Linked DNA regions of Anatilimnocola floriformis. Each later gene encodes a partner of the first gene's protein in a complex. Links are inferred from orthologs where the notes say so. Each region holds a gene or a part of one and is shown in the gene's direction. Other genes may lie near its edges. The genes, in order: rplL and rplE.

Region 1 (9,093 bases):
GAAACGGTTTGTGCTCGTTGTGCTGAAGTCGCCGCGATTTCTCTATCAAGAAGTGGCTCACGCGCAGGAAATGCAAGCTCTCGATAGTTATGAAGTGGCCGCGCGACTTTCCTTCGCTCTGTGGGACAGCATTCCCGATGACACGCTGCTGCGAGAAGCCGCGGCGGGGAAGTTGCTGACGCGCGAGCAGGTGCAAAAACAAGTGCAGCGGATGATGCCCGATCCGCGGACGCACGCCAAGCTGCAGGCCTTTTTCATGCAGTGGTTGCGCGTCGATCAGGCCCCTGATCTGTCGAAGGACAGCGAGCTGTTTCCGAACTTCGATCAAGCCATCGCAACCGACCTCCGCTCGTCGCTCGAGATCATGCTCGATGACATCGTGTGGAGCGAGAAATCCGATTTTCGCCGGCTGCTGAACGAAGATTCGCTCTATCTCAACGGCCGTCTGGCGAAGCTCTATGGCGCCGATTTGCCCGCCGATGCCGGCTTCGAAAAAGTGGCCCTCAATCCCGAACAGCGGGCCGGCGTGATGTCGCATCCGTATCTGCTCGCCGGCTTTGCTTACACGGCCAACAGCAGCCCGATTCATCGCGGCGTGTTCATTTCACGCAGCCTGCTCGGCCGTTCGCTGCGACCACCACCGGAAGCCGTCGCGCCCCTCGCGCCCGATCTGCACGCCAGCCTGACCACGCGTGAACGCGTTGCCTTGCAGACCAAAGCCGAGGCCTGCAATAGCTGCCACAAAATGATCAATCCGCTGGGTTTTACGCTCGAAAACTTCGATGCCATCGGTCGTTTTCGGGCTGAGGAAAAAGGGAAGGCCGTCGACGCCACTGGTTCGTACCTGACTCGTGCTGGTCAGCAGCAGCAGTTCAAAAATGCCCGCGAATTGGCGGCTTTTTTGGCCACCAGCGATGAATCGCACTCGGCTTTTGTCGAGCAGTTGTTTCACTTTGTGGTGAAGCAGCCGTGGCGAGCTTACAGCCCGACGCTGCGGACCGACCTCACCAAGAAGTTCGTCGCCAACGAATTCCACATTCGCAATCTGCTGGCCGAGATCGTGACGACTGCAGCGTTGCACGGGGCGGGGAAGTAGTCCTACACGCATGAACTACCTGCGCGATATCACCCTCGTCTTTCTCTGCGGCGGCCTGGGGAGTTTTGCCCGCTATGGCTTGGGAATCTCAACGCAATATTTGCTGGGCAAGAGCTTTCCCTGGGGAACACTGACGGCCAATTTGATTGGCTGCTTGATCATCGGTTTCGTCGGCCAACGGGTCGCGCAGCTCGAACCGCCAGGCAACAACCCGGCGCTGGCTCACTTGCTGCGAGTCGCCGTGATGGTCGGTTTTCTCGGCGGTTTAACGACGTTTTCGGCCTTCGGCTGGGAGTCAGTCAGTCGTCTCGTCGACAAAAACAGCACGCAGCAGTTCATCGGCCTCGCCAACATCGGGGCGAATCTCGGTTTCGGCTTGCTGCTGGTGTGGGTAGGGATGCAGTTGGCGAAATTGATGTAGCCCGGCAGGATTTGGCGCTTGTGCCGAACTTTGCGAGCGGAGAACGTAGTCTTGCTGTTTTGGCTGTAACCTCGCCCGCAGGAATACCGCGGCGAAGGGGTCGAAATAGCCGATGGTACTTTTCTCAAACGCCCGAATCGTGAACCTTTTGCGGCTTTGCAGGCTCTTTTGTCAGGAGGGGTTGAATTCACCCCGAAGTCATCTTGCGTAACTCGGCTGGCTCACTATATTTACTGGTTTCGACTTTGAGTCAGGGTCCCGAGCTGAGGTTGTCTTGCCGTTGAGGCAGGGCATTTTCACCGATCAGGCCAGCGTAGCTCAATTGGCAGAGCAACGGTTTTGTAAACCGTAGGTTGTGGGTTCAAGTCCCTCCGCTGGCTCTGTTAATTCGTTCGCGCCAGCGTTGAACGGCCCTTTCCGCCGGTTTCACGGCTCGGATTCGAAAAAGCGGTTCGTGGTTGTGTTTCCGGGGAGTTACCCAAGCGGTCAAAGGGGACAGACTGTAAATCTGTTGGCTTCGGTCTTCGAAGGTTCGAATCCTTCACTCCCCACTTGCCTGCGGGCAGGTGGTTTGCGATAGGCGGTTAAGAAGAACGGAATCGAGTCGGTTGATGCGGGTGTAGCTCAATGGTAGAGCAACAGCCTTCCAAGCTGATGACGAGGGTTCGATTCCCTTCACCCGCTCTTTCGGATAGATGGATGGTTGGTTGATTTGGTTTGGATAAGCTGCTGTAGCTCAGTTGGTAGAGCACTTCCTTGGTAAGGAAGAGGTCTCGGGTTCAAGTCCCGACAGCAGCTCTAGTGATCGGACTCCTGGCGTCGCGAGTTTTGCGAGGAGTACCTCGTGGTTTCCTGTGGGGCATTGCCGTGCGTGTCGCGGAATGTGCCCCGTGGTGAAAACCCCGCGAAGTCCGTATCCTAATTGACAGCAATTCGGGTTTTAGGCATCGATTCACAAAGTAATGTAGGTGTAGAAAGCAATGGCCAAGGAAACTTTTCAGCGGACCAAGCCGCACTGCAACGTCGGCACGATCGGCCACATTGACCACGGCAAGACCACCACGACTGCGGCTCTCCTCTCGGTGTGCGCCGCGAAGGGTTTGGCTCAAAAGAAGGAGTATTCGGACATCGCCAAGGGTGGTACGGTTCGTGACTCTACGAAGACCGTGACCATCGCCGTGGCTCACGTCGAATACGAAACCGAAAAGCGCCACTACGCTCACATCGACTGCCCCGGCCACGCCGACTTTATCAAGAACATGATCACCGGCGCTGCCCAGATGGACGGCGCGATCCTGGTCGTGTCGGCTGCTGACGGCCCGATGCCGCAAACTCGCGAACACGTGCTGTTGGCCCGTCAGGTTGATGTGCCGGCTCTCGTCGTGTTCCTCAACAAGATCGACCTCGTCGATGATCCGGATCTTCTCGAGCTCGTCGAGATGGAAATTCGCGAGCTGCTCAATAAGAACGGCTTCCCTGGCGACGACATTCCGATCGTTCGTGGTTCGTCGCTGCCGGCTTACGAAAATCCGACCGATCCGAAGTCGCGTAAGTGCATCGAAGACCTGCTCGACGCGATCGACAGCTACATTCCCCAGCCGAAGCGCGAAGAAGACAAGCCGTTCCTCATGGCTGTCGAAGACGTGTTCTCGATCGAAGGTCGCGGTACTGTCGCCACCGGTCGTATCGAGCGCGGTATGGTCAAGGTCGGTGACGAAGTTCAGATCATTGGTCTGAGCAAGGAACCGCAGAAGACGATCGTTACGGGCGTCGAAATGTTCCGCAAGGAACTCGGCGAAGGTCGTGCAGGGGACAACGTCGGTTGCTTGCTCCGTGGTGTTCGCCGCGAAGATATCGAACGTGGCCAGGTGCTCGCGAAGATCAATTCGATCACGCCGCACACCAAGTTCGAAGCTGAAGTTTACTGCTTGTCGAAGGAAGAAGGCGGCCGTCACACGCCGTTCTTCAGCGGTTATCGCCCGCAATTTTACTTCCGTACTACGGACGTGACCGGCACCGCCGATCTGGTTGGCGCCGACATGTGCATGCCTGGCGACAACGTCAAGGTTGTGGTCACGCTGCACAAGCCCATCGCCATGGATGATGGTATCCGCTTCGCTATTCGCGAAGGTGGTAAGACCGTCGGTTCGGGCGTTGTGACCAAGGTTCTTGAGTAGTTATTCATCTGCGGGTCGCAATCGTCATTTTTGGGGTGTTGCGACTGCTGGCGGATAGTTAAGTTATGCGTTGACTGTGACAGCTGGCAAGTTCTAGCTGTCTACGCTGCCCGGGCCCTTCGCGGTCCGGGTATTTGCTTAGGGGTGTAGCTCAATTGGTAGAGCACTGGTCTCCAAAACCAGCGGTTGGGGGTTCGATTCCCTTCGCCCCTGCTGAAATGCACTGCGGCTAAGGCAAGGCTGCCGCGGCCAAATGATTGGATCAACAACCAATGTCAAAAGATAAAGCGCCGACGATGGGGAGTGTCTTCCTACAAGAATTAACGAGTGTTGCGCTGTACAAGCGTAGCCAGGGGCGGATGGCGCGGCAGATTACCTGCCTGGTGATCTGGCTCGTCCTGGCGATTGGCTGTTGGCGGATGTCGGCGGCGGTTCTCAATCGTATGGAAGCGCCGGTACGCTACGGTGTGCCTGCTGCAATTCTGGTCGTCGGCATGTGGATCGCTTATCGCTTGGTCAACTATCCGCCCTTTGCGGACTTTTTGATTGCGGTCGAAGCGGAAATGAACAAGGTCTCGTGGCCGACGTGGCGCGAGTTGTCGCGGAGCACGGTGGTTGTGATCGTTTTGATTGTGGGGCTCACGGCGGTGCTCTTCAGTCTCGACGCGATTTTCCAGTTCCTGTTGCAGACCTTAGGCGTAACCCCCAGGTAATTAAGAAGCAGTTGTTGCCCTGGCGTTGGCATTGAATACCGGTGAAGGCTTGAACATGTATCCCGACAGCCCCGAAAATCCCGAACCAGTTGCCCCGGAAGAAGCCGGTGCCGCCGCCGTCGGGCCCGGTACGTCTAGCGATCCGGTTCCGCCGGTCGAGCCCGTCGCGGCTACTGCCGATAATCCGGCTCCTGAATCTTCTCCTTCTCCGGAGGTTGCAGCCGCTGCCAGCCAGACTGGCGATGAGCCGGCTGCAGTTGTTGCCGAAGCCGAAGAGGAAGAAGTCGAAGACGAGCCCGAGGTCGAATATCCCGCGCAAGATCCGCTGGAGTTCATCGACGAATCGCAGGCCGACAATAACCTGCAGTTCGATTGGTACATTCTCAAAATTCAAGTCAACCGCGAAGACTCGATCCGCGATGCCTTGCTCCGCCGCATCAAAATGAACGGCGTAGAGCGGTACTTCAAGGAAGTCGTGGTTCCGACGGAAGACGTCGCTGAGTTCACCAAGACCGGCAAACGTCGTGTCGTGAAGAAGAAGCTCTATCCGGGCTACTTGCTCATCAACATGGCCGTCAATGACGAGTCGTGGTTTGCGATTCGCGAAACGGCGGGCATTGGTGACTTCACCGGTTCGGGCGGCAAGCCCACGCCGATGTTGACGCGCGATGTCGAGCAGATTCTGCGGAAGAGCAAGGTGCTCACCGACGAAGCCACGCCGGTCAAGTCGACCATTCCGTTCAAGAAGGGCGACAAGGTTCGAGTCAAGGAAGGCAATTTCCAGAACTTCGACGGCGAAGTTGGCGGTGTCGATCAAGCCAACGGGCGCGTCAAGGTTCTTATTCAGATTTTTGGGCGGACCACGGAAGTCGAGTTCCAGCACTGGCAGATTGAACTCGTGTAACGGTTGCTCCCTGGTCTTTTACCATCAATCCGATCTCCATCAAATTTCCATTTTGTTTCGTGAAGGCAGCAGGTCATGGCTAAGGTCAAGCAAGTCAAGGGTCAGGCGAAGTTTCAGGTGACGGGTGGCCAGGCGACTCCCGCGCCGCCAGTTGGTACCTCGCTCGGTAAGTTCGGTATCAATCTCGGGCAGTTCGTGTCGCAGTTCAACGAACGAACCCGCGAGTTCATGGGGATTCCGATTCCCGTGGTTGTGACCGTTTATGACGATCGCTCGTTCGAATTCATCACTAAGAGCCCGCCGGCCTCGGCCCTCCTGAAAATGGCTGCCGGTTGTGCCAAGGGCGCCGGCGTCCCGAACAAGGACAAAGTGGGCAAGGTGACGAAGAAGCAACTGCTGGAAATCGTCAAGAAGAAGGAAGACGTGCTGAATTCGACCGATCCAGAGCGTGCTGCTCGGATGATCGAAGGAACTGCCCGCAGCATGGGCATTGTGGTCGAAGGCTAGGGCCTTTGCAGTGTCTTGTGCCAGGCAACGAGTGCGGCTCGCGTCGCATTTCTGCTTTCGTCACTGGATTTTATCGTCGTAGGCCTTGCTCACTTTTTGACAGGCCGCTAGGATACTCGATTCCCCATAAGTCGCCTTTCTGCGAGGAGAGCCCGGGGCTCTCTGTTTCATGCCAAAGCAATCGAAGCGTTTTCGTGCCCTGCTCAAGGTCGCTCCGCCGACCAAGGATACTGTTTCCTTGGATAGGGCCGTCGAGCGTTTGAAGCAGTTTGGCAACACCAAATTCGACCAGGCGATCGAGATCCATATGCGTCTCGGCGTCGATCCCAAGCAGGCCGACCAGATCGTCCGCGGCAGCGTTGTGTTGCCGCACGGTATTGGCAAGGCTCAGCGGGTGCTGGTGTTTGCCAAGGGTGACTTGGCTGCCGCGGCGACTGCTGCTGGTGCTGATTTCGTTGGTCAAGAAGACTTGGCCACGAAGGTCAAGGATGGCTGGACGGATTTTGATGTCTGCATCGCCGCTCCGGACATGATGGGCCTGGTTGGTCCTCTCGGCCGCGTGCTCGGTCCGCGTGGCTTGATGCCGTCGCCTCGTGCTGGCACTGTCACGCCTGATGTGGCCAGGGTCGTCAAGGAATACAAGGCTGGTAAGGTTGAGTTCCGCAATGACAACGGCGGCATCGTGCATGCCATCGTCGGCAAGGCGAGCTTTGATGCTCCGAAGCTCAAAGAAAACATTGAAGCCTTCGTGCACTACGTAGTGGGTCTCAAGCCCAATTCGGTGAAGGGTGTGTACGTGAAGAGCGTTGCCCTGTGTGCCACGATGAGCCCTTCGGTTCGCATCGCAGTCTAATTTGTTGAGCAGTGCTGGTTTTTAGAAATTGAAGTGCTGGAATGAGCAAGACACTCAAGCGACTGATTACCGAAGAAATCAAGCAGCGGTTGTCCGGCGTCACTGACGCTGTTGTGGTCAATGTGATTGGCCTCGACTCGCTGAATACCTACAACCTGCGGCGCGACCTGCGTAAGAAGGGTTTGAGCCTGCTGGTTGTGAAGTCGAGCCTGGCTGCTCGTGCCACTGAAGGCACTTCCCTGGCTCCGGCTTTCGAAGGAAGCTCGGGCAGTGTCGCCGTTGTTTACGGCGGTGAGGATTTCATCTCTCTGGCTAAAGAGATGGTGGCGATACACAAGAAGCCGGAATATGAGAAGGTCGAGTCGCGCGGCGGCGTGATGGACGGCGAGAAGCTCTCGCCCGAGAAGCTCAAGGAAGTGGCGAAGTGGCCGAATCGCGTCGGTCAGATCAGCTTGCTGCTGGGGCAGATTTTGTCGCCCGGGGCGCAGCTGTTGTCGCAAATCAATGCCCCTGGTGGGGCGCTCCAGAGCCAGTTCAAGAAGCTGTCGGAAAAGGCAGCCGAAGGCAAAGATGGCGGCGAACCCGCTGCCAGCTAATTGGCTCGTTGTTTAATACAAAGTCGCCCACTGCGTTTGGTTGGGCGTTTGGCAATTCGTGGTTTTCAGCGGTGAAAGCGGCCGGTGCTTGTTGCATCAGCCGGCCGCAGGTTTTGAAAGGGTTCTGAGTCATGGCTGAAGTTGACATTAATGCATTGGGTGATCAGATCGCCAACCTCACGCTGAAGCAAGCGAAGGAATTGAGCGACTACATCAAGGAAACGTACAAGATCGAGCCAGCCGCTGGTGGCGGTGTGATGATGGCCGCTCCTGCCGGTGACGGTGGTGGCGCTGCCGCTCCTGCAGCTCAGACTGAGTTCGACGTCGTTCTGACCGCCGCTGGCGACAAGAAGCTGGAAGTCGTGAAGGTGGTCAAGGCCATCACCGGCGTTTCGCTGATGGACGCCAAGAAGCTGGTCGACGCCCCGCCGGCGAAGATCAAGGAAAAGGCTTCGAAGGCTGACGCCGACAAGGCCAAGGCTGAACTCGAAGCAGCTGGTGCCACGGTCGAGCTGAAGTAGTTCGGCTTGGGTGAGCTCAAGTAGTTCGCCAGCTTGACTTTTCGTCGAGCAGCATTTGGCAAAAAAGCGGGGGCCCCCACTGGCCCCCGGATTGTTTTACGCGTACGCTTAACCAGAGCGGATGTTGTTTCTTTATCTGTTGCTTCTAAACCTCGGCGCCGCAGGTGGTTTTTTGCTATCGCGGCTCAGGCAGGCAGAGTTGATTAGAACCCCGGACCCATCCAGCGGTTTTTCGCTACTGGACAGGAGCGGGGTTGTATTGCGCGCCGATGTCGCGTTGCTCTTTGCTTTCGTGGCAGCAGGTTTTCCCTCGTTTAGATCACCCCGTTTGTGTCGGGCGGGCTGCATTCCTGTAGTGGGAAATATGCGGCGCGACCCGATTCGTTATTTCCGGGCATGCCCGGATCGTTGCCGGGAGTACCCGGTTCGTTCTCGCTGATAGATCACGGATGACGGTCGGCGGCTAGCTGTCCATATTTCTCCAATTGGGAGTGTTCTCGGCTTATGGCAATCCCTACCCAGCGCCGCATTATTCCTCGCGAAACTCGTCTCTTTGGCTCGGGCCGTGAGCAGCACCCGATTCCGAATCTGACGATGATTCAAACCGACAGTTATGCGGCTTTCTTACAGGAAGAAGTCTCTTCCGAGAAGCGCAAAGACCACGGTTTGGAATCGGTGCTGCGCGAGATCTTTCCGGTAGAGAGCTACGACAAGACGATCAAGCTCGAATACCTCCGCTACGAGCTCGGCAAGCCGCGCTACACGCCCGACGAATGCCGCCAACTTCGGCTTACTTACGGCAAGCCGTTTCATGTGTCGCTCCGGCTGAACAAAGAGCAGCCGATTGAAGAATCGGTTTACCTCGGCGACATTCCGGTGATGCTCGGCGGCGGTGAGTTCATCATCAACGGCGCCGAGCGCGTCGTCGTCAGCCAGTTGCACCGCAGCCCCGGCGTCGACTTTGTGATGGAGCTCGAAGGGACGAGCGATCGCAAGTTGCCGTCGTGCCGTATCATTCCTGAGCGCGGCAGCTGGATTGAAGTCAATGTCACGAAGAAAGAAGCCCTCAACGTTCGTATCGATCAAAGTGGCAAGTTCAGCGCGGTGACGTTGCTCCGCGCGATGAGCCCGAAGTACAGCACCGACACCGACCTGATCCGCGCGTTCTATGAAACGACGATCGAGAAGATCAGTGACGGCCGGAGCGTGGTGAAGGTCGAAGGCAAGATTTCGGTCGATGACGTTTGCTATCCGGTCGGTTCCGACCGTGCCGGCGAAATCATCGTCGAGGCCGGCCACAAGATC
Region 2 (9,216 bases), 540 kb from region 1 along the record:
CTCGGCAACGCCCAAGACCCGGAACAAAACAAAGGTAAGAACATCCGCGTGGAACAACTCGTGGTCACCGATGCACGCATCGATGGCGGCCCGATGTTCAAGCGGATTCGTCCGGTGTCGCGCGGCATGGCTTACATGATCAAGCGGCGTTCGGCTCACATTCACGTGACGGTGGAAGAAATTTCCGAGTTGTAGACGTAGTTTCAGATCGTTGGAACTTGTTACTTGAAACTTGGTTGAGGACATTATGGGTCAAAAAGTGAATCCTGTTGCATTTCGCACCGGGATCATGATCGGGTGGAAGAGCCGCTGGTACGCTTCCAAGAAGGAATTTTCGGCCCTGTTGCTGGAAGATTTCAAGCTGCGGCGATTCATCAAGAACCACCCGCGAAAAGAATACAAAAGCGCCGGTATCGACCGGATCGAAATCGAGCGGACACGCGACGAAGTCAAGGTCGTGCTGCATGTCGCTCGGCCAGGTCTGATCATCGGTAAGAAGGGCCAGGAAGTCGAAATCCTGCAGGAAGAACTGCAGAACCTGACTGGTCGCCGGGTGAACTTGAAAATTGAAGAAATCTCCCGTCCGGAAATCATGGCCCAGCTGATTGCAGAAGAAATTGCTCTGCAGTTGGCCAAGCGGGCAAGCTTCCGGCGGACGATCAAGCGAGCTATCGAATCCGTGATGGATGCCGGTGCTCGTGGTGTGAAGATTCAACTCGCGGGGCGGTTGGGTGGCGCCGAAATGGCACGTTGCGAAAAGGCTTCGGCTGGCTCGCTGCCGCTCAGTACGTTGCGGGCAAAAATTGATTACGGTTTTACCGAGGCGGCCACTGCCCAAGGCAACATCGGCGTACAGGTCTGGGTAAACCAAGGAATGCACGAGGGAGACGCGACAAATGGCCCTGATGCCCAAGCGAGTGAAGCACCGAAAAAGCCAAAGAGGACGTATAAAAGGTAAAGCCACCCGAGGCAACAAAGTTGCCTTCGGTGACTTCGGCCTGCAGGCTTTGATGGGTGGCTGGATCAAGGCAACCACGATCGAGTCGGGACGTATTGCGGCTCAGCAATACATCCGCGGCGAGGGTCGGTTGTACATCCGCATCTTCCCGCACAAGTCGGTGACGTCTCGCCCGCTCGAAACCCGGATGGGTAAGGGTAAAGGCGAACCAGATCACTGGGTGGCTGTGGTGAAGGAAGGGACTGTGTTGTTTGAATTGGCTGGTGTGACCGAGGCTCAAGCAAAGCTTTGCTTTGCTCGTCTCGCCCACAAGATGCCGATTCCGTGCCGCATGGTTCGCCGTCGTCCTGCCTAGGTTTTTGCTGCAAGTACGCAGACGTTGACTGCGAATAAGCAGGGCTTTGCTGATTCAGCAAAGTGAAAAGTTTCGAACAGTGTTGGCGAAGGATTAGTCGGATGAAAGCTGCAGAACTGCGACAGATGAGCGACGAGCAACTTGTGCTCACGATTGAAGAGACTGAAAAGTCGTTGTTCAAGCTGCGGATGCAGGCCTCGACCGAACGGCTCGACGTTCCTAGCGAACTCCGCCGGCAACGTCGCCTGATTGCTCGCGTGAAGACGGTTCAATCGGAAAAAGCCAAGGCCGCCGCCAAGTAAGGCTGCAACTCAAACGTTTTATTGCTGCGAATACGCAGGTTGGAAGTTGGTGGAATATGCCCAAGCGATTGTTGATCGGCCAGGTGACTCGCGATTCGTCTCCGACGACCCGGCGTGTCGAAGTGCCGCGCCTTGTGAAGCACGAAGTCTACGGCAAGACGATGCGTCGCCGGACGATTTGCTACGCTCACGACGCCGATGGCATCTCGAAGAACGGTGATACCGTCGAGATCGAAGAATCGCGTCCGCTGTCGAAGCTGAAGCGCTGGGTGCTGACCCGCGTGGTCGCCAAGGCCTCGGCTTCGCAGAACGCTGCGATCGTCGCCGAGACCCCCGCCTCCTAGTTGCAACGGCCGAAGCCGAAGTAGCATTTGACCAAGGAACAACAACATGATTCAACAAGAAACTCGCCTGGCGGTGGCTGACAACACCGGCGCCAAAGAGGTGATGTGCATCAAGGTGCTCGGCGGCTCGAAGAAGCGGTCGGCTGGCATTGGTGACGTCATCATTTGCAGCGTGAAGAGCGTGATCGCCGGCAGCGAAATCAAAAAGAAGGCCGTTGTACGCGGCGTGGTGGTTCGTACCAAGAGCCCCGCTCGTCGCAAGGACGGTAGCTATGTGAAGTTCGACAGCAACGCGGTCGTGCTGATCGATGCGGACAACAATCCGCGTGGCACTCGCATTTTCGGCGCAGTAGCCCGCGAACTCCGCGAAATGTCATTCATGAAAATCGTCAGCCTGGCGAGCGAGGTGGTCTAATGCACATTAAAACTGGCGATATCGTGGAAGTGATTGCCGGCGACGACAAAGACGTCAAAGGCAAAGTGCTGCACATCGATCGTGAAAAAGGTCGGTTGACGGTCGAAGGCGTCAACAAGGTCTATAAGCACGTCAAACGCAGCCAACGCAACCCACAAGGTGGCCGTCTGTCGAAAGAAATGCCGGTCCAGATCTCGAACGTCCTCCTGATGTGCCCAAAGTGCAACAAGGGTGTGCGAACGGGTGTGAAGGAAGAGAACGGCGTGAAGCATCGCGTTTGCAAGAAGTGCAACGCTTCGCTCGGCGAAGTTTCGAAGTCCAAGAAGAAGGTCGCCGCGAAGTAGCTTCGCAGTGCAAAACAATAACGAGCGGTTCTAGTACAGCCGTCTTCACAGAGGATTGATTCAGTGGCCAAGAAAGCAAAAGCAGCAGAAGCCGAAGCGTCGAGCGGCCCCGCTCCGACCCCCCGCCTGCAGACTAAATACCAAAAGGAAGCCATTCCTGCACTAGCAGAAAAGCTGGGGCGGAGTAACCCAATGTCCTTGCCACGACTCGAAAAGATCGTGGTGAACATGGGTGTCGGCATCGCGACGCAGGAAAAGAAGCACTTGGAAGTTGCCGTCGAAGCGATGGGGTTGATCACCGGTCAAAAGCCGATCGTCACCAAGTCGCGCAAGGCGATCTCGGCTTTCAAGCTGCGAGAAGACATGCCGATCGGCTGCAAGGTTACCTTGCGTGGCCGAAAAATGTATGAGTTTTTCGACCGCCTGGTCTCGATCGCTCTGCCTCGCGTCCGCGACTTTCGCGGTGTGAATCGCAAAGCCTTCGACGGCAATGGCAGCTATAGCCTGGGGTTGTCGGAACAGCTCGTGTTTCCGGAGTTGAATCCGGACAAATTCCTGCGAGTGCAGGGAATGAACATTACGTTCGTCATTCGGAATGCCTCGGACGATGAGTCGCGTGAGCTGCTCCGAATCCTCGGCGTGCCGTTTCAAGCAGAAGTCAAAAAAGAGCCCAAGCCAGCCGCCGCCCCCAAGTAACATTGGCCGGCCAGGTCGGTGAGCTTGATCGCTCTCGTTCGAATCGTTTCGTTTTTCATTTCGCAGTGTGAGTAAATCCAGTGGCAAGCAACTCGAAGATTGCCAAAGCCAAGCAGCCGGCGAAGTTTTCGACCCGGCAGCACCGGCGTTGTCAGCTATGCGGTCGCCCCCGGGCCGTGTACCGGAAGTTCGGCATCTGTCGTATTTGTTTTCGCAATCTCGCGGACAAAGGGTTGATTCCCGGTGTTCGTAAAGCCAGTTGGTAAGAGGGGTCCCCGGTAACATGTTGACTGACCCAATCGCGGATATGTTGACCCGCATCCGAAACGCCGTCTCGGTGGAGCGGCCCAGCGTAGATGTGCCGCTTTCGTTGTTGAAGCGCGGCCTGGCCGATGTGCTGAAGCGCGAAGGCTACATCTGGGACTGGCAGGTCGTGGAACTCGACCCCGTGCCACAGCTCCGTTTGGAGCTCAAGTACGGCCCGGCTGGCGAGCACGTCATCCAGCACATCAAGCGCGTCAGCTCGCCTGGTCGACGGGTTTTCCGTCGTGCCAAGGAACTGCGTCCCGTGCTGAACGGCCAAGGGATCACCATTTTGAGCACCAGTGGCGGCGTGGTCAGCGATCGCGAAGCCCGGCAAAAGAACATCGGCGGCGAAGTGCTGTGCGAAATCTGGTAAGCAGATGATCGCCCGGTAATTGTCACCCGGCAGTCGCCAGCCCGCGCCTTAAAAAAGAGCCCATATCGGCAGGTACGAATCATGTCACGAATTGGAAATAAACCGGTTGCCATCATCGACGGCGTCAAAGTCGGCGTGAATGGCCGGACCGTGAACGTCGAAGGCCCCAAGGGCAAGCTCAGCTGGGAACACCGGCCTGAAGTTTGCGTAGCGGTCGACGGCAAGAACGTTGTCGTGAAGCGGGCCAACGATGAGCGCGAAGCTCGGGCCTTCCACGGCCTGACCCGCGCCGTGATCAACAACATGATCTTCGGCTGCAAGAACGGCTACGAAAAGCGGCTCGAGATCGTTGGCGTCGGTTACCAAGCCACGCTGAAGGGCAAGAACCTGTCGCTACGGGTTGGTTTCGCCAACGAGTTGGTGCGGGCCATTCCCGAAGGCTTAAACGTGACCGTGCCGGACTCGACGCACGTCGTGATCCAAGGCCCCGACAAGCAACGGGTTGGTCAGTTCGCTGCCGAACTCCGTCAGCTCCGCAAGCCGGAACCATACAAAGGCAAGGGTGTGCGTTACCAGGGCGAGCAGATCAAGCTCAAGCCAGGTAAGGCCGCTTCGAAGTAATTACTATTCTAAAAGATTCTCGGCTTCGTCTTATACGCGGACGAGCAACGCGAGAAGGAAGACACAATGGACAAGCAACGAACTTTGGGTGGCCGTCGCGAACGTCGCGCCTACCGCGTGCGGAAGCACTTCAAGCATGGCGGCGGTCGTCCGCGGCTGTCGGTCAATCGCAGCCACAAGAACATGGCTGTGCAGATCATCGACGATGTGACCGGCACCACGCTGGTTGCGGCCAGCACGCAGGACAAGGATCTCCGCGCCGAGTTCAAATACGGCGGCAATAAGGACGCAGCGGCCAAGATCGGCAAGATCATTGCTGAACGGGCGCTGGCCAAGGGAATCAAAGAGGTCGCGTTCGATCGCGGTCATTTGCGGTATCATGGTCGGGTCGCGTCGCTGGCCGATGCTGCTCGCGAAGGTGGTTTGAGCTTCTAGTAGTTTTCCGAGATAAGAGCCAGCGACGGAGCAATCCAGCGTGTCTAACGAATCGAATCGTGGTGAGTTTGTCGACAAGACTGTCCAGATCAAGCGGTGCGCCGCAGTGGTCAAGGGTGGTCGTCGATTCAGTTTTGCGGCGATGGTCGTCGTCGGCGACGGCAAGGGCCGCGTCGGTTGGGGCTATGGCAAGGCCAACGAAGTGCCGCCAGCCGTGGAAAAAGGTCAAAAGCAAGCGACTCGTACCCTGGTTACCGTTCCCCTTGTGAACGACACCATTCCCCACGCCGTGCGGGCCAAGTTCGGTTCGGCCGACGTGCTCTTGATGCCGGCCGGTGGCGGTACGGGCATCATCGCGGGCGCTGCCGTTCGCTCGGTTTGCGAAGCAGCGGGCATTAAGAACATCATCACCAAGAGCATGGGCACCAGCAATCAGATCACGGTCGTCAAAGCCGCGATCAAGGCCCTGAAGCAATTACGCACGACCGCTGATACGGAGCGTCTGCGGGGAGTTACGTTGTCATGAGCTTGCACGAAGTAAATCAAGGCGTTCACAAACACAAGCGTCCGAACCGGTTGGGTCGCGGCATTGGCTCCGGCCAGGGCAAGACCTCGGGTCGCGGTCACAAGGGTCAGATGGCCCGTTCGGGTTGGAAGCAACTGCCGATTTTCCAAGGTGGCGGTAGCCCCCTGGTTCGTCGCGTGCCGAAGCGTGGTTTCACCAACTCGTTCGCCCTGACTATTACCAGCATCAACGTCAGCGAAATCCAAGATTTGTTTGAAGCCGGCGAAGAAGTCAATATCGCCAGCCTCCAAGCCAAGGGTTTGCTGAAGAAGACCTTCGACGTTTTGAAGATCCTGGGCAACGGCGATCTGAGCAAGAAGCTCAAGGTCTCGGCCCATCGCTTCAGCGAAACGGCCAAGGAAAAGATCGAGAAGGCTGGCGGCACGGCGACGGTCATTCCAGGCCGCACCCCAGTTGCCGAAAAGCAAGCCGCGTCTCGCGCTGCCAAGGGTAAGAAGACGAGCGACAACAAGGCGGCCAAGAAACGATAAGCTGCATTGTGACTGCTGCATTGGATCGAAAACTGAAGTGCGGGACGAACGATTTGTCGCGCTCCACCCAAATTTAAATGTATGGAAGAGCAGCGGCATCGTGACGCTGCTCTTTTTTTGCTACCTTGCTTTCTGGTAAGCTGATGCACCGCTTGCAGTTGCGTTAGCGGTCGGTTTACTCGAATCACGGTTCCAAGCAACGCTCGCGATCCTCAAAACTGGACGGATGCTATGTGGGAGAAATTCCGAGCCATCTTCACCATTCCTGAACTGCGGCAGAAGATTCTCTTCACGCTGATTCTGCTCGCTGTGTTCCGGATTGGTTATCAAATTCCCCTGCCGATCGTCGACCAGGAAAAGATGGCCGAACGGCTGCAGCGGGAAGACAATTCCGCCTTCGGCAACCTGCTCACCAAGGTGGCAGTGTTTAGCGCGGCCGACATGCGGGTCCTCACGATCCTCGGCCTCGGCATCATGCCGTACATCTCGGCCTCGATCATTCTGCAGTTGCTCGGCAGCGTCTATAAACCGCTCGAAGACTTGCGGAAAGAAGGCGAAACCGGGCGGAAAAAGATCAACGAATACACTCGCTATCTGACGGTCGCGATTTGCATCGTGCAGAGTTACTTCTATCTGCGGGGCATGACAGCGCAGGGTTCACAAGCGTCGGTGCCGCTTTACGACACCTTCCTGGTGATCTCATCGACAGGTTCGCCATATTTGCATCCGGCTTGGTTTTTTACCTGCCTGGCGATCATGACCTGCGGCACCCTGTTTGTGATGTGGTTGGGTGAACAGATCGACGAGTTCGGCATTGGCAACGGCATTAGCTTGTTGATCATGGCCGGCATTCTGGCTCAGATGCCGAAGGCGATGATGAACTTCTTTGCCAACATGCAATGGCAGCTCACTGGTTTCAACGGCACGCCCGGTATCGAAACGCTGGTGATCTTGCTGTTCCTGTTCGTGATTGTGGTGATGGGCGTTTGCTTCATAACGCTCGGTCAACGGCAGATTCCCACCCAAAGCGCCAAGCATGTTCGCGGTCGTCGCGTCTTTGGTGGTTCGCGTCAATACCTGCCGCTGAAGCTCAATCAGTCGGGCGTGATGCCGATCATCTTTGCCAGCAGCATGCTTATGTTGCCGGCGTTTTTGTTTCAGTGGCTGGGAACCCAGACCCAAAACGCGACCATCGCCGCAATTGCCAATTCACTGGGCCAAGGCAGCTCGTTTATCTACAACCTCCTATATGTCGCGCTGATTTACTTCTTCAGCTACTTCTGGATGGCGATCACGTTCAATCCCAAGGAAATGGCCGAGAACCTCAAGGATTTCGGCACGTTCATTCCAGGTTACCGGCCAGGCCGACGGACCGCGGAGCATTTGGAAAAGGTGATGATCCGCATCACGTACGTGGGCGCCGGCTTTTTGGCCCTGGTGGCCATCGTGCCGACGATCATCTCAGCTTGGCTGAAGGTTGATCCAGGTGTGGCTAGTTTCTATGGCGGTACGGGGCTGCTCATCGCGGTGAGCGTGGCCTTCGATTTGATTCAAAAGATCGATAGTCACCTGGTCATGCGTGACTATCGTGGTCTGCTCGAAGCATAGGTTGGATGGCTATCGGTTGACTGGATTAGGCAACAGTCAACTCACAGTTCAGAGACGCAGGCGGGTGGAGGTTTTTGCGATCATGGGGGCACCGGCCGCGAGGTTGCGATGTTGATTGTGTTCATCGGCCCGCCCGGCGCCGGCAAAGGTACAGCGTCGCGCAAATTGCTCGACTATCTGCAAATTCCTCACCTATCGACGGGCGAGTTGCTGCGGGCTGCCAAGCAGAGTTCACCGCTCGGCCGGCTCGCCGCGCAGTATATGGATCGTGGTCAACTCGTGCCCGATCCAATCGTGCTTAGCATGGTTGGCGAAGAGCTCGACAAGCCCGCCTTCAGCCGCGGCTGCATGTTCGATGGTTTTCCGCGTACCATTCAGCAAGCCAAGTCGCTGGATGATTCGCTTCGCCAGCGAGGCACGCCGCTCAGCATCGTCATCGAGCTCAAAGCCGATGAAGCGGAACTTATTACCCGCATGCTCCGCCGAGCCGCTACCGAAAAACGGGTCGACGATACGCCCGAAACGATCGGCCGGCGAATGGAAGTCTATCATCGGCAAACGTCGCCGCTGCTCGATTACTATCGCAAGCAGGGGTTGCTCGTATCGGTCGACGCGATGGGTTCGCCCGACGACGTCTTTGAATTGATCCGCGCCGCCGTCGATAAAAAAAAAGTGACGGTTGAGTCGGCAGCCGGCTAGTTTCTGATTTTTGCTGCGTAATGCTCGCGAAGAGGCCCGTGTTCATCTTATAATCCGGGCTTGGCTGTTTCTCTCGAAGTCCATTCCTTCCGGACTGAATCCGCCGCACGAAAGGGCCGGGCATGCTCCGCCATTCCTACCTCCTACCGATTCTGCTCGGTTTTGCTTCCTTCGCTACCACGCTGCTTCGCGCTCAACCCGCCGCGCCGGAAAAGCCCGCCGCCGATGCACCGACGGTGAAGAAGCTGATCGAAGAACTCGGCGCCGATGAATTCGCCACGCGCGAAGCGGCCACCGAACAGCTCGCCCGTATTGGCTTGCCCGCTTACAAGGCGGTCGAAGGAGCCGTTCAACATCCTGACCGCGAGGTCCGTTACCGGGCCGAGCGCGTGCTGGGGCGTATCCGCCAGACGGATCTGCAGCGGCGGTTGGATGCATTCATCGCCGGCAAAGAAGCCACTGACGACTACCAGCTGCCGGGTTGGACTCGTTTCAAAAAGGCGTTCGGCGATGCCGAGTCATCGCGTAAGAACTTCGTCGACCTGACCAAGGCCGATCCTGAAATGCTGCAAACGCTCGAATCCAATCCCAAGAACGTAGCCGAATTGTTCGGCGTGCGTATTCAGCAGAATCAACAGCTCGCGCAGTTCGGCGGCGGTGGCAACACGCAGCTCGGTTACGGACAGGTGGCCATGTTGGTGTTC

Evidence for each region.
Region 2: rplL (region 1) and rplE share a complex: the UniProt entries of both Escherichia coli proteins name them as parts of the 50S ribosomal subunit. The link is inferred for Anatilimnocola floriformis from one-to-one orthologs.

What each region holds. Positions count from the first base shown.
Region 1 is NZ_JAMLFW010000001.1:5,713,283-5,722,375, reverse strand. The notes cover bases 6,304-9,093. They hold rplL (50S ribosomal protein L7/L12), read left to right. Parts: upstream 6,304-7,398; coding sequence 7,399-7,788; downstream 7,789-9,093. Other genes in these bases: rpoB (DNA-directed RNA polymerase subunit beta), read left to right, coding at 8,293-9,093; rplJ (50S ribosomal protein L10), read left to right, coding at 6,713-7,267; rplA (50S ribosomal protein L1), read left to right, coding at 6,304-6,671. Also shown: M9Q49_RS22745 (DUF1592 domain-containing protein), read left to right, coding at 1-1,096; M9Q49_RS22740 (fluoride efflux transporter FluC), read left to right, coding at 1,107-1,517; tuf (elongation factor Tu), read left to right, coding at 2,498-3,694; preprotein translocase subunit SecE, read left to right, coding at 3,967-4,407; transcription termination/antitermination protein NusG, read left to right, coding at 4,433-5,311; rplK (50S ribosomal protein L11), read left to right, coding at 5,387-5,818; more of rplA, read left to right, coding at 5,988-6,303. UniProt on the Escherichia coli protein: The binding site for several of the GTPase factors involved in protein synthesis (IF-2, EF-Tu, EF-G and RF3). Is thus essential for accurate translation.
Region 2 is NZ_JAMLFW010000001.1:5,172,391-5,181,606, reverse strand. Bases 1,717-4,629 are described here. They hold rplE (50S ribosomal protein L5), read left to right. Parts: upstream 1,717-2,844; coding sequence 2,845-3,414; downstream 3,415-4,629. Other genes in these bases: rplF (50S ribosomal protein L6), read left to right, coding at 4,175-4,629; rpsH (30S ribosomal protein S8), read left to right, coding at 3,698-4,093; M9Q49_RS20345 (type Z 30S ribosomal protein S14), read left to right, coding at 3,495-3,680; rplX (50S ribosomal protein L24), read left to right, coding at 2,374-2,718; rplN (50S ribosomal protein L14), read left to right, coding at 2,006-2,374. Also shown: rplV (50S ribosomal protein L22), read left to right, coding at 1-195; rpsC (30S ribosomal protein S3), read left to right, coding at 248-958; rplP (50S ribosomal protein L16), read left to right, coding at 897-1,313; rpmC (50S ribosomal protein L29), read left to right, coding at 1,415-1,615; more of rpsQ, read left to right, coding at 1,672-1,716; more of rplF, read left to right, coding at 4,630-4,714; rplR (50S ribosomal protein L18), read left to right, coding at 4,781-5,149; rpsE (30S ribosomal protein S5), read left to right, coding at 5,190-5,675; rplO (50S ribosomal protein L15), read left to right, coding at 5,672-6,205; preprotein translocase subunit SecY, read left to right, coding at 6,437-7,813; M9Q49_RS20310 (adenylate kinase), read left to right, coding at 7,922-8,512; M9Q49_RS20305 (HEAT repeat domain-containing protein), read left to right, coding at 8,635-9,216. UniProt on the Escherichia coli protein: This is one of the proteins that bind and probably mediate the attachment of the 5S RNA into the large ribosomal subunit, where it forms part of the central protuberance. Its 5S rRNA binding is significantly enhanced in the presence of L18.